DNA from 3 places in the Micromonospora inyonensis genome. Region 1 is predicted to be linked to each of the others. Evidence: riboswitches for the same ligand, from Rfam matches in the RefSeq annotation. Region 1 holds a riboswitch; each other region holds the start of a gene.

Region 1 (3,197 bases):
CGACGACCCGGGTGGCGAGCACCTGCTGGTCGTTGGCGGCCGGTCCGTGCACGACCTTGCCTCCGCTGTTGAGCTGGAAGGTGCTGCCGTGCCACGGACAGACGACGCACGGGTGGCCGTCGATCTCCGTCACCTCGCCCTGGCCGAGCGGCCCGCTCTGGTGCGGGCAGCGCTCCAACATGACGGTGACGTCGTCGCCGTGCCGGTAGAGGATCACCGACACGCTGTCGATCTCGCGGGTGACCAGTTCCCGGTCGGGCAGGGTGGACAGGTCGGCGAGCGGGTGCCAGCCGTCACCGATCAGGTTGGCCTCGGAGACGCTCTGGTTGACCTGCGCCCCCTGCTTGTACGCCAGGTGCCCGCCGAGGTACGCCCCGGCGCTCGCCGCGGAGAGCCCGAGGTACGCCAGCGTCCGCCCGAGGTTGTGTCGACCGTTGAGGCGGGCGGCCAGCGAGCCGGCGTAGCAGGCCAGCCCGATGGTGTTCGAGGCGGCGTGCACCAGCCCCACCCGCCGCTGCTCCCGGTTCAGGGCCGCCCAGTCGTTGAGCCCGGCGACGGCGGCCGGCACGGCGCTGGCCGTACCGACCGCCACCAGCGTGGTCGCCGCGCGCCGCTGGCCGGGCATCGCGTCGAGGACGGCGGCGCTGATCCACGCGCCGACCGGCACCTGCACCATCGCCGGGTGCAGCGGATGCCCCAGCCACACGCCGTGCAGCAGGTCACGGACGCGCCGCGGCCGGAGGGTGGCCTGCACCGCCCGCTGGAGGCGGTCGCCGACCCGGTCCAGGCCGGTCGCCTGCTCGATCTTCGTCAGTAGTGCTCGCACCCGTACCGACTTCCCGGTCCGGGAGCTCGCAAACCGGGCGACGGGGACGAACTCCCCGCCCCGACCGGCGGGGCCCGGACCGGCGGCGACCAGCCTGACCGGGCGGTCCGTCGCGCCTCCGGTCAGGCGTCCGGCGTCCACCGGTCGTGGTGGATGGCGGCGGCGAGCGGACGCGCCTGCCGCCAGCCGTGCCGGGCCAGGTCGGGTACGGCCTCGAAGTGGGTGACCGGCCCGAGGCAGAGCCACGCGACCGGGCGGATGCCGGCGGGAATGCCGAGCAGGTCGGCCAGCCAGGGTTCCCGGTAGAAGGAGACCCATCCGACGCCGAGCCCTTCGGACGTGGCGGCGAGCCAGAGGTTCTGGATGGCCAGGCAGGTCGAGTAGAGGCCGGTGTCGGCGATGGCGTGCCGGCCGAGCACCGCCGGCCCGCCCCGCGACTGGTCGTGGGTGACCACGATCGACAGGGTCGACTCCCGCACTCCGTCGATCTTGATACGGGCGAACCGTTCGGCCGCCTCCCCCTCCAAAGTGGCGGCGAAGACGTCCCGCTCGGTCCGGACATGCTCGTGGAAGCGGTGTCGGATGTCGGCGTCCCGCACCACGACGAAGTCCCAGGGCTGGGAGTAGCCGACGCTCGGTGCGGCATGCGCCGCGGCCAGCACCCGGTGCAGGGTGTCGTCGGGCACCGGCTCCCCGGTGAACTGGGCGCGTACGTCCCGACGGCGGTGGATGACGTCGTACAGGTCCATGGCAGGCTCCCGCTGCGCTCGGCCCACCCGGGCAGGGGCGGGCGCGTGACGCGAGGCCGGTCTTCGGACTCCCGGATCGACGCCGTGCCGTCCGCCTTCCCAGCCCTTCCCGGGCCAGTGGCTGCGCTGTGCGCGTGGACGGTGGCTCCCCGGTCACCGCGGCGGGCCCGTGCCGGATTCGCACCGGCTTCCCGATTCTCCCCGCTCGCGCGGGGCACCTCACTGTGTCGTGCCGTCGAGCATCGTAGCCGGAACGACGGGATTTCGGTCGCCCTCCACGAGACCGGACGGCATGGTGGTGCGCATGTACGCGCACGCCCTCCGTCCACAGCCGGTTCCCACCACCACCGTCGCCCGGCTCGTCAACGCGGTCGGTCGCCCCGACGCCGTTCCGCCGTCGCTGCTGATGCTGCTCGGGATGCTCTCCACCCAGCTCGGCGCGGCGGCGGCCAAGCACCTGTTCGGCAGCACCAGCCCCGGTGGCACGACCACGCTACGGCTCGGCTTCGCCGCGCTGATCCTGGTCGCGCTCGCCCGTCCCGGGCTGCGGCTGGGCTGGCGTACCGGCGGTCTGGTGGTGGGCTTCGGCCTGATGCTCGCGCTGATGAACCTCAGCTTCTACGCCGCCCTGCACCGGGTGCCGCTGGGCGTGGCGGTGACCATCGGCTTCGCCGGGCCGCTGCTGGTGGGGCTGGCCGGCAGCCGCCGGCTGCTCGACGTGCTCTGGGCGGTCCTGGCCGGTGGCGGCGTCCTGCTGATCAGTGGACTGGGCGGGGCGGCGGTCGACGGGCTCGGGCTGCTCTTCTGCGTCGGCACCGCGGTCGGCTGGGCGGGTTACGTGGTGTTCGGCGGCGCGGTCAGCAAGCGGGTGCCCGGCACCCGGGGGCTGGCCCTGGGCATGGCCGTCGGCGCGCTCGCCGTGCTGCCGTTCGGTGTCGCGGGCAGCGGCAGCACGCTGCTCGACCCGTGGATCCTGCTACTCGGCGTCGGCGTGGCGCTGCTGTCGTCGGTGCTGCCGTACTCGGCGGAGATGTCCGCGCTGCGCCGGATGCCGGCCCGGGTCTTCGCGGTGCTGCTGAGCCTCGAACCGGCGATCGGTGCGCTGGTCGGCCTGGTCCTGCTCGGTGAGCTGCTGACCTGGCCGCAGTTCCTCGGAGTGACCTGCGTGGTCGGTGCCGCGCTCGGTGCCACCCTGGTCCGCCGGGACCGGACCTGAACAGGCACGCCGCCGGACGCCGCACCCCGCACCCGACCGCGTCCGGGTCGCGACGCACGACGGCGGCACCGGCCGTCTGGCGCGGCGCGGCACGAACCGGCATCCTGGTCCGATGGGCGTACGGGTTGAGCGTGACGGACCGGTGACCACGGTGATCCTGGATCGGCCGGCGGCCCGCAACGCCGTCGACGGCCCGACCGCCCGGGCGCTCGCCGACGCGTTCCGCGCCTTCGACGCCGACCCGGCCGCCACCGTGGGCGTGCTCTGGGGAGCCGGCGGCAGCTTCTGCGCCGGTGCCGACCTCAAGGCCATCGGTACGCCGAGCGGCAACCGGGTGGAGCCCGAGGGGGACGGCCCGATGGGTCCGACCCGGATGTCGCTGACCAAGCCGGTGATCGCCGCGGTC
Region 2 (3,197 bases), on a different contig from region 1:
CTGCAGCCGGATCACGTGCTCGATCTCGGCGCGCATCCGTTCGGTGTAGCCGGCCTGGTCGAGGCTGCCGGCGCGCAGGTCGGCGCGGGCCTTGCGCAACTCGGCGGTCTGCGGGAAGGACCCGATCGTGGTGGTGGGCAGCTCCGGCAGCCGCAGTCGTTCCTGCTGCTTTGCGGCCCGGTCGGCGTAGTCGCCGCGTTGCCGGTCGGTGGGCCGCAGGGCGGCCAGGCGGGCGCGGACGTCGTCCTGCCGCCACGCCGCCGGGATGGGCGGCAGCGGGGCGGGCAGGTCGGCGGTGCCGTCGCGCAGGGCGCGGCCGAGCAGCACCACCTCGTCGACCTTCTGCCGGGCGAACGCCAGCCGCTCCCGCAACTGCGGGTCGAGGCGGGTCTCCGCGGTCAGGTCGACCGGGACGTGCAGCAGCGAACAAGACGTGGACACGGCCACATGGTCGGCAAGGCCGGCGACGGTGGCACCGGTGACCGCGGCGGCGCGCAGGTCGGTGCGCCAGACGTTGTGCCCGTCCACCAGGCCACCGACGATCGTCTTGCCGCGCAGCGGTCCGGCGCCGGCGAGCCGCTTGAGGTTGCCGGGGCCGGCGACCAGGTCGAGGCCGATCGCCTCGACCGGTGTGGCGAGCAGGGCGGGCAGGGCGTCGCCGAGCTCGCCGAAGTAGGTGGCGACGAAGATCTGCGGCCGCTGCTCCCGTTCGCCGAGGCGGGTGTACGCGCGGCGCAGCGCGTCGATCTGGGCGGGAGTGCGGTCGGCGACGTAGGCGGGCTCATCGAGTTGGACCCACCCGACGCCGGCCCGCGCCAGGTCGGCGAGCAGCGAGGCGTAGGTTTCGACCAGGTCGTCCAGCCGGGCGAACGGGTCGGCGCCCTTGGCCAGCAACAGGAACGTGGCCGGGCCGACGAGCACCGGCCGGGTGGTGACGCCGAGCGCACGGGCTTCGCCGTACTCACGCAAGGCCTTGGCCGGGTTCGGGGCGAACTCGGTGTCGGCGTCGATCTCGGGCACGAGGTAGTGGTAGTTGGTGGCGAACCACTTCGTCAGCTCGAGCGCAGGTTCGGCGTCGACGCCGCGGGCCATCGCGAAGTAGGTGTCCAGCTCGGGCAGGCCGAGTCGACGGAACCGGGCCGGGACCGCGCCGACGGCGACGGCGGTGTCGAGGACGTGGTCGTAGTAGGAGAACGTGTTCGACGGGATGGCGTCGAGGCGGGCGTCGCGCAGCGTCTGCCACACCTGCGTGCGCAGGCCGGCCGCGGTCGATTCCAGGGCGGCGGCGTCGATGCGCCCGGCCCAGTACGCCTCGACGGCCTTCTTCAGTTCGCGGTTGCCGCCGATGCGCGGGTAGCCGAGCACGGTGCTGGTGCCGAAACTCACGGGTGTTCCCTTCCCTCGATGTGCCCGACGGCACGGAAGGGCAGGGGAAAGGCCGTCGCCGGCCTTCCGCCCGGCCCTCCCGAGAGGCCGTCGGCGGCGCACGCGGTCGCGTGCGCAGTGCGGGCAGGTCTTCGGACTCGTGGGCGTCGTGCTCGCGCCTACCGGCCGTCGCTTCCCAGGCTCGCGCCCAGTGCTTGATGACGGTTTTCGTTCCCACTCACCGCTGCGGGGCAGTCCCGGTCTCGCACCGGGTTCCCTCTTACGACGCGCGGCCTGACGGCCGCGCGAACCAGCACTGCGGGGAATCCTAGCTAGAACTCGTCGTCGAAGCTCACCGAGCCGGTGACCCCGACCTGGTATGCGGCGACGCGACGCTCGAAGAAGTTGGACAGCTCCTGCACGTCCTGCAGCTCCATGAACGCGAACGGGTTCTTGCTGCCGTAGATCGGCTCGATGCCGAGCACGGCGAGGCGCCGGTCCGCGACGTGTTGCAGGTACTCGCGCATGTCCGTGAGCGACATTCCGGAGACTCCTTGTTCGAGCAGGTCGGCGGCGAACTGCAACTCGCACTCGACGGCTTCGGCGAGCATGTCGCGGACCTGCTGCTGCATCTGCGCGTCGAACAGGTCGGGTTCCTCCCGCCGGACGGTGTCGACGACGTCGAACGCGAACGCCATGTGCATGCTCTCGTCGCGGAACACCCAGTTGGTGCCGGAGGCGAGCCCGTGCAGCAGCCCGCGCGAGCGCAGGTAGTAGACGTAGGCGAAGGCGCCGTAGAAGAACAGCCCTTCGATGCAGGCGGCGAAGCAGATCAGGTTGAGCAGGAACGCCCGCCGGTCCTCGCGGGTCTTGAGCTCGCGCAGCTCGAAGATCGAGTCGATCCACCGGAAACAGAACTCGGCCTTGCGGGCGATCGAGGGGATGTTGTCGATCGCGGCGAACGCCGCGAACCGCTCCCGCTCGTCCGCGACGTAGGTGTCGAGCAGGTTCAGGTAGAACTGGACGTGCACGGCCTCTTCGAACAGCTGCCGGGACAGGTAGAGGCGGCCCTCGGGCGAGTTGACGTGCTGGTAGAGGTTGAGCACGAGGTTGTTGGCGACGATGGTGTCGCCGGTGGCGAAGAACGCGACCAGGCGGCTGACGAGGTGCCGCTCGGCCGGGGTGAGCTTCTCCAGGTCGGCGAGGTCGTTGTGCAGGTCGACTTCCTCGACGGTCCAGGTGTTCTTGATGGCGTCCTTGAACCGGTCGAAGAAGTGCGGGTAGCGCATCGGCCGTAGCGTGAGGTCCATGCCGGGGTCGAGCAGCATCTGGCGCTCGACGGCGGGCGCCGGTGCGGTGCGGGTTTCGGGAATGGTGGTCACTGGCAGGCCTCGCAGGATTCCGGGTTCTCGATGGAGCAGGCCAGCGCCCCGTCGTCGGCGACGGCAAGCGTGGCGGCGGGTGTCTTCGCGGCTGCGGGGGCGACGGAGACGGTGGCCTGCTGGATGCGCGTCGCGGGGCGCGAGCGCAGGTAGTAGGCGGTCTTCAGGCCGGCTTTCCACGCGTACAGGTACATCGAGGAGTGTCAATCCCCTGGAAGCGTGGAGGGCTGTTTAAGCTGCCTGAGCCAGGCGGGCTTGGGCGATGAAGCGTTCGTAGTCGATGGGTGACATGCCATCGCAGGCGCTGTGGCGTCGGCGGGTGTTGTAGAAATCGACGATCCAGGTGGCGATCTTGAGTCGGGCTTCGGCGCGGGTGCGGAACCGCTGCCGGTGGATGTACTCGACCTTGATGGTGGAGTTGAACGCCTCCGCGGCGGCGTTGTCCAGGGC
Region 3 (3,197 bases), on a different contig from region 1:
CGTACGGTGTGCCGAACCCCATGACCAGCGCGTCGGTCCCCATCCGGGGGGTGATCGCGTCCCAGGTGAGCCCCTCGGGAGTGATCCTGATGCCGACCTTCCGCGCGTCGGCGGTCACCGCCAGGGCGAGTTCCTTGCGCAGGCTGTCGGCGGCCGGGTACATCAGGGAGAACGCCGCCTGGCGGCCGTCCTTGACGCGGACGCCGTCCGGGCCGGGCTTCCAGCCGGCCGCGTCGAGGGCGGCGGTGGCGGCGGCCGGGTCGGCGGCCGGTTTGCCGGCGATGGACGGCTCGGCGAACTCCGACGTCGGCGGGATCGGCCCGAACGCCGGTTCCCCGGCCCCGCCGAGCACACCGGCCACCATCGCCGAACGGTCGACCGCCGCGTGCAGCGCCTTCCGCACGGCCGGGTCTCCGGTGACCGGCCCGCCCATCGGCAGCATGACGCCCCGGTAGTCGGCGGTGGGAACCCGCTGCACCTGGTAGCCGGCCCGCCCGTCGAAACCGACCGCCAGTTTCGGGGCCAGCTCGGCGACGTCGAACTCCCCTGCCCGCGTCCGCTGGGCGCGGACGTTGTCGTCGGGGACGAAGGCCACCACCACCCCGGAGTTGGCCGGTCGGCCGCCCCAGTACCGCTCGTTGGCGGCGAGCACCAGCCGGTCGCCCGGGGTCCAGGAGGTGACCCGGTACGGGCCGGTGCCCACCGGCCTGCGGTTGAACGCGGCCTTGTTGACGTCCTGCCCGGCGAGGGCCTTCGCCGGCACGATGCCGAGCGCGAGGCGCTGGAGGAACGGCGCGTAGGCGTACCGGAGGGTGAAGACCACGGTCGACGGGTCGGGTGCGGCCACGGAGGCGAGCATGTCCAGGTCGGACCGGAGCGTCGAGTCGACCTTCGGGTCCAGCACCGCCCGGTAGGTGAAGGCGACGTCCTGCGCGGTCAGCGGACTGCCGTCGTGGAAGACCACCCCGTCGCGCAGCTTCGCCGTGACCGTTCTCCCGTCGGCCGACACGGTCGGCAGATCCCGGGCCAGGGCCGGCACGAGCTGGTTGCGGGCGTCGCGGGCGACGAGGCCGTCGAAGATGAGCGAACCGCCGTCGACGCCGTAGTTCAGCACCGGGTTCAGCGTGTCCGGCTCGCCCGCCGTCGCCACCACGAGGGTGTCGGCACCAGCGGCCGTGGAGGTGGCTGTCGGGGTCGAACAGGCGGACAGGGCGAGAAGACCGGTGGCGACCATCGTCACCATTCGCGCAGACCCCAAGGGGCTCCTCTTTCCTGGTCGACGACGTGCCGCGGTGGCCGACGCACCGCAGAGGCCATCCTTACGCAGTTGCCAATGATGTGCAACAGCGGCCACGGAGGGACGGGCCGCTTGCCCCGCCGGGTGGCGGGTCGATAGCCTCTCGCCGTCAAGGTGCTCGGGAAGCCGGTGGAAGACCGGCGCGGCCCTCGCCACTGTGACCGGGGAGTGACCTCCGACTTGCGCCACTAGGCCGACGGCCTGGGAAGGCCGGGGGAAGCATCGATCCGGGAGCCAGGAGACCGGCCTTGATGCACGGATCTCGTCCACGAGGTGCTGGAGAGGAAGGTCTTCGATGCACATCGCCGAGGGGTACCTACCCCCGGTGCAGGCAGCGGCATGGTTCGCAGCGTCCGCACCCTTCGTCGTCCACGGCAGCCGGGCTCTGGTCCGGCAGGTCCGGCAGGACCCCGAATCCAAGTTGCTGCTGGGAGCGGCGGGTGCCTTCACCTTCGCGCTGTCGGCCCTCAAGATCCCGTCGGTGACCGGATCCTCGTCCCACCCCACCGGCACCGGCCTCGGCACGGTGCTGTTCCGGCCCCCGGTGATGAGCGTCCTCGGTGGCCTCGTGCTGCTGTTCCAGGCGGTCCTGCTGGCCCACGGCGGGCTGAGCACCCTCGGTGCCAACGTCTTCTCGATGGCCGTCGTCGGCCCCTGGGTGGCCTACGGCGTCTATGTGCTGACCCGCCGCCTCGGCGGCGGGCTCGACGTGGCGGTCTTCCTGGCCGCCGCGCTGGGCGGCCTGGCGACCTACTGCGTCACGAGCGTGCAGCTCGCGTGGGCGTTCCCCGACCCGGCGTCCGGTTTCCCCGGCGCGGTGGCGAAGTTCGCCGGGATCTTCGCTGTCACCCAGATTCCCCTCGCGATCAGCGAGGGACTGCTGTCGGTGCTGGTGGTACGGCTGCTCACCCGGGTCAGCGGAGACGAGCTGCGGCGCCTCGGCGTGCTGCGCGAGCCCCAGGAGGTAGCGGCGTGAAGCGCTTCGGACGGGTCAACCTGTTCCTGCTGCTGGTGGTGATCGCGCTGGCCGCGGCCCCGCTGCTGCTCGGGCTCGGCGGATCGGCCGAGGAGCCGTTCGCGGGCGCCGACGCCCAGGCGGAGGAGGCGATCGTCACCGACCACCCGGACTACGAGCCGTGGTTCTCCGCCATCTACGAGCCGCCCTCCGCCGAGATCGAGTCGGGCCTGTTCGCCCTCCAGGCGGCGGTGGGCGCCGGCTTCCTCGGCTACTACTTCGGGGTCGCCCGCACCCGGCAGCGGCTGCGCGACACCAACGCCTCCGCCGACTAGTGTTCGCCCTCGACGTCGCCGCGCACACCGGTCCCTGGCGGCTACGGCACCCGGGCGAGAAGGCACTGCTGGCGCTGGGCCTGCTGGGCTGCGCGGTGATCCTGCCCACCTGGCCGGGAGCCGCGTTGGCGGGCAGCGCCGCCGCGCTGCTGCTCGTCGGTCCGGCCCGGGTGCCCGTGCCGGTGCTGTTGCGGGCGGCCCGGATGCCGGCGCTGTTCATCGCCACCTCCGCGCTGCCCCTGCTGGTCTCCGTGCACTCCCCGACCCGGCTCGGCTGGAACCCGGCCGGGGTCGGGGTGGCCGTGACGACCACCGGCCGGGCGGCGGCGGCCCTGCTGTGCCTGCTGCTGTTCAGTGCCACCACTCCCCTCTCCGACGTCCTGCCGAGGCTGGTCCGGCTCGGCGTGCCGTCGGCGGTGACCGAGGTCGCCGCGCTGACGTACCGGATGCTGTTCCTGCTGGTCGACAGCGTGCGTGCGGTACGGGAGGCGCAGGCGGCGCGGTTGGGCTACCGGACCTGGCGCACGACGTACCGGTCCCTGGCCGGGCAGGCCGGGGCGATCTTCGTCCGGGCCTTCACCCGGGCCCGCCGGCTCGAGGAGGGCCTGGC

The links. A riboswitch is a leader RNA that binds a small molecule or an ion and turns the genes downstream of it on or off. The one in region 1 is predicted to bind cobalamin.
Region 2: it holds a riboswitch for cobalamin, as region 1 does, so the genes downstream of both, metE (5-methyltetrahydropteroyltriglutamate--homocysteine S-methyltransferase) here and bluB (5,6-dimethylbenzimidazole synthase) in region 1, are expected to answer to the same signal.
Region 3: it holds a riboswitch for cobalamin, as region 1 does, so the genes downstream of both, GA0074694_RS24240 (energy-coupling factor ABC transporter permease) here and bluB (5,6-dimethylbenzimidazole synthase) in region 1, are expected to answer to the same signal.

What each region holds. Positions count from the first base shown of each region.
Region 1 covers NZ_FMHU01000001.1:1,722,414-1,725,610, reverse strand. Annotated here, with positions in the region: gene GA0074694_RS07915 (Rieske (2Fe-2S) protein) at 1-826, opposite strand, end outside; gene bluB (5,6-dimethylbenzimidazole synthase) at 949-1,575, opposite strand; cobalamin riboswitch at 1,627-1,797, opposite strand; gene GA0074694_RS07905 (EamA family transporter) at 1,880-2,791, shown strand; gene GA0074694_RS07900 (crotonase/enoyl-CoA hydratase family protein) at 2,904-3,197, shown strand, end outside.
Region 2 covers NZ_FMHU01000002.1:1,930,409-1,933,605, reverse strand. Annotated here, with positions in the region: gene metE (5-methyltetrahydropteroyltriglutamate--homocysteine S-methyltransferase) at 1-1,386, opposite strand, end outside; cobalamin riboswitch at 1,492-1,695, opposite strand; gene GA0074694_RS23035 (ribonucleotide-diphosphate reductase subunit beta) at 1,698-2,747, opposite strand; partial or broken gene GA0074694_RS23030 (hypothetical protein) at 2,744-2,947, opposite strand; gene GA0074694_RS23025 (IS3 family transposase) at 2,979-3,197, opposite strand, start outside.
Region 3 covers NZ_FMHU01000002.1:2,195,884-2,199,080, forward strand. Annotated here, with positions in the region: gene GA0074694_RS24235 (ABC transporter substrate-binding protein) at 1-1,243, opposite strand, end outside; cobalamin riboswitch at 1,393-1,562, shown strand; gene GA0074694_RS24240 (energy-coupling factor ABC transporter permease) at 1,593-2,273, shown strand; gene GA0074694_RS24245 (energy-coupling factor ABC transporter substrate-binding protein) at 2,270-2,587, shown strand; gene cbiQ (cobalt ECF transporter T component CbiQ) at 2,587-3,197, shown strand, end outside.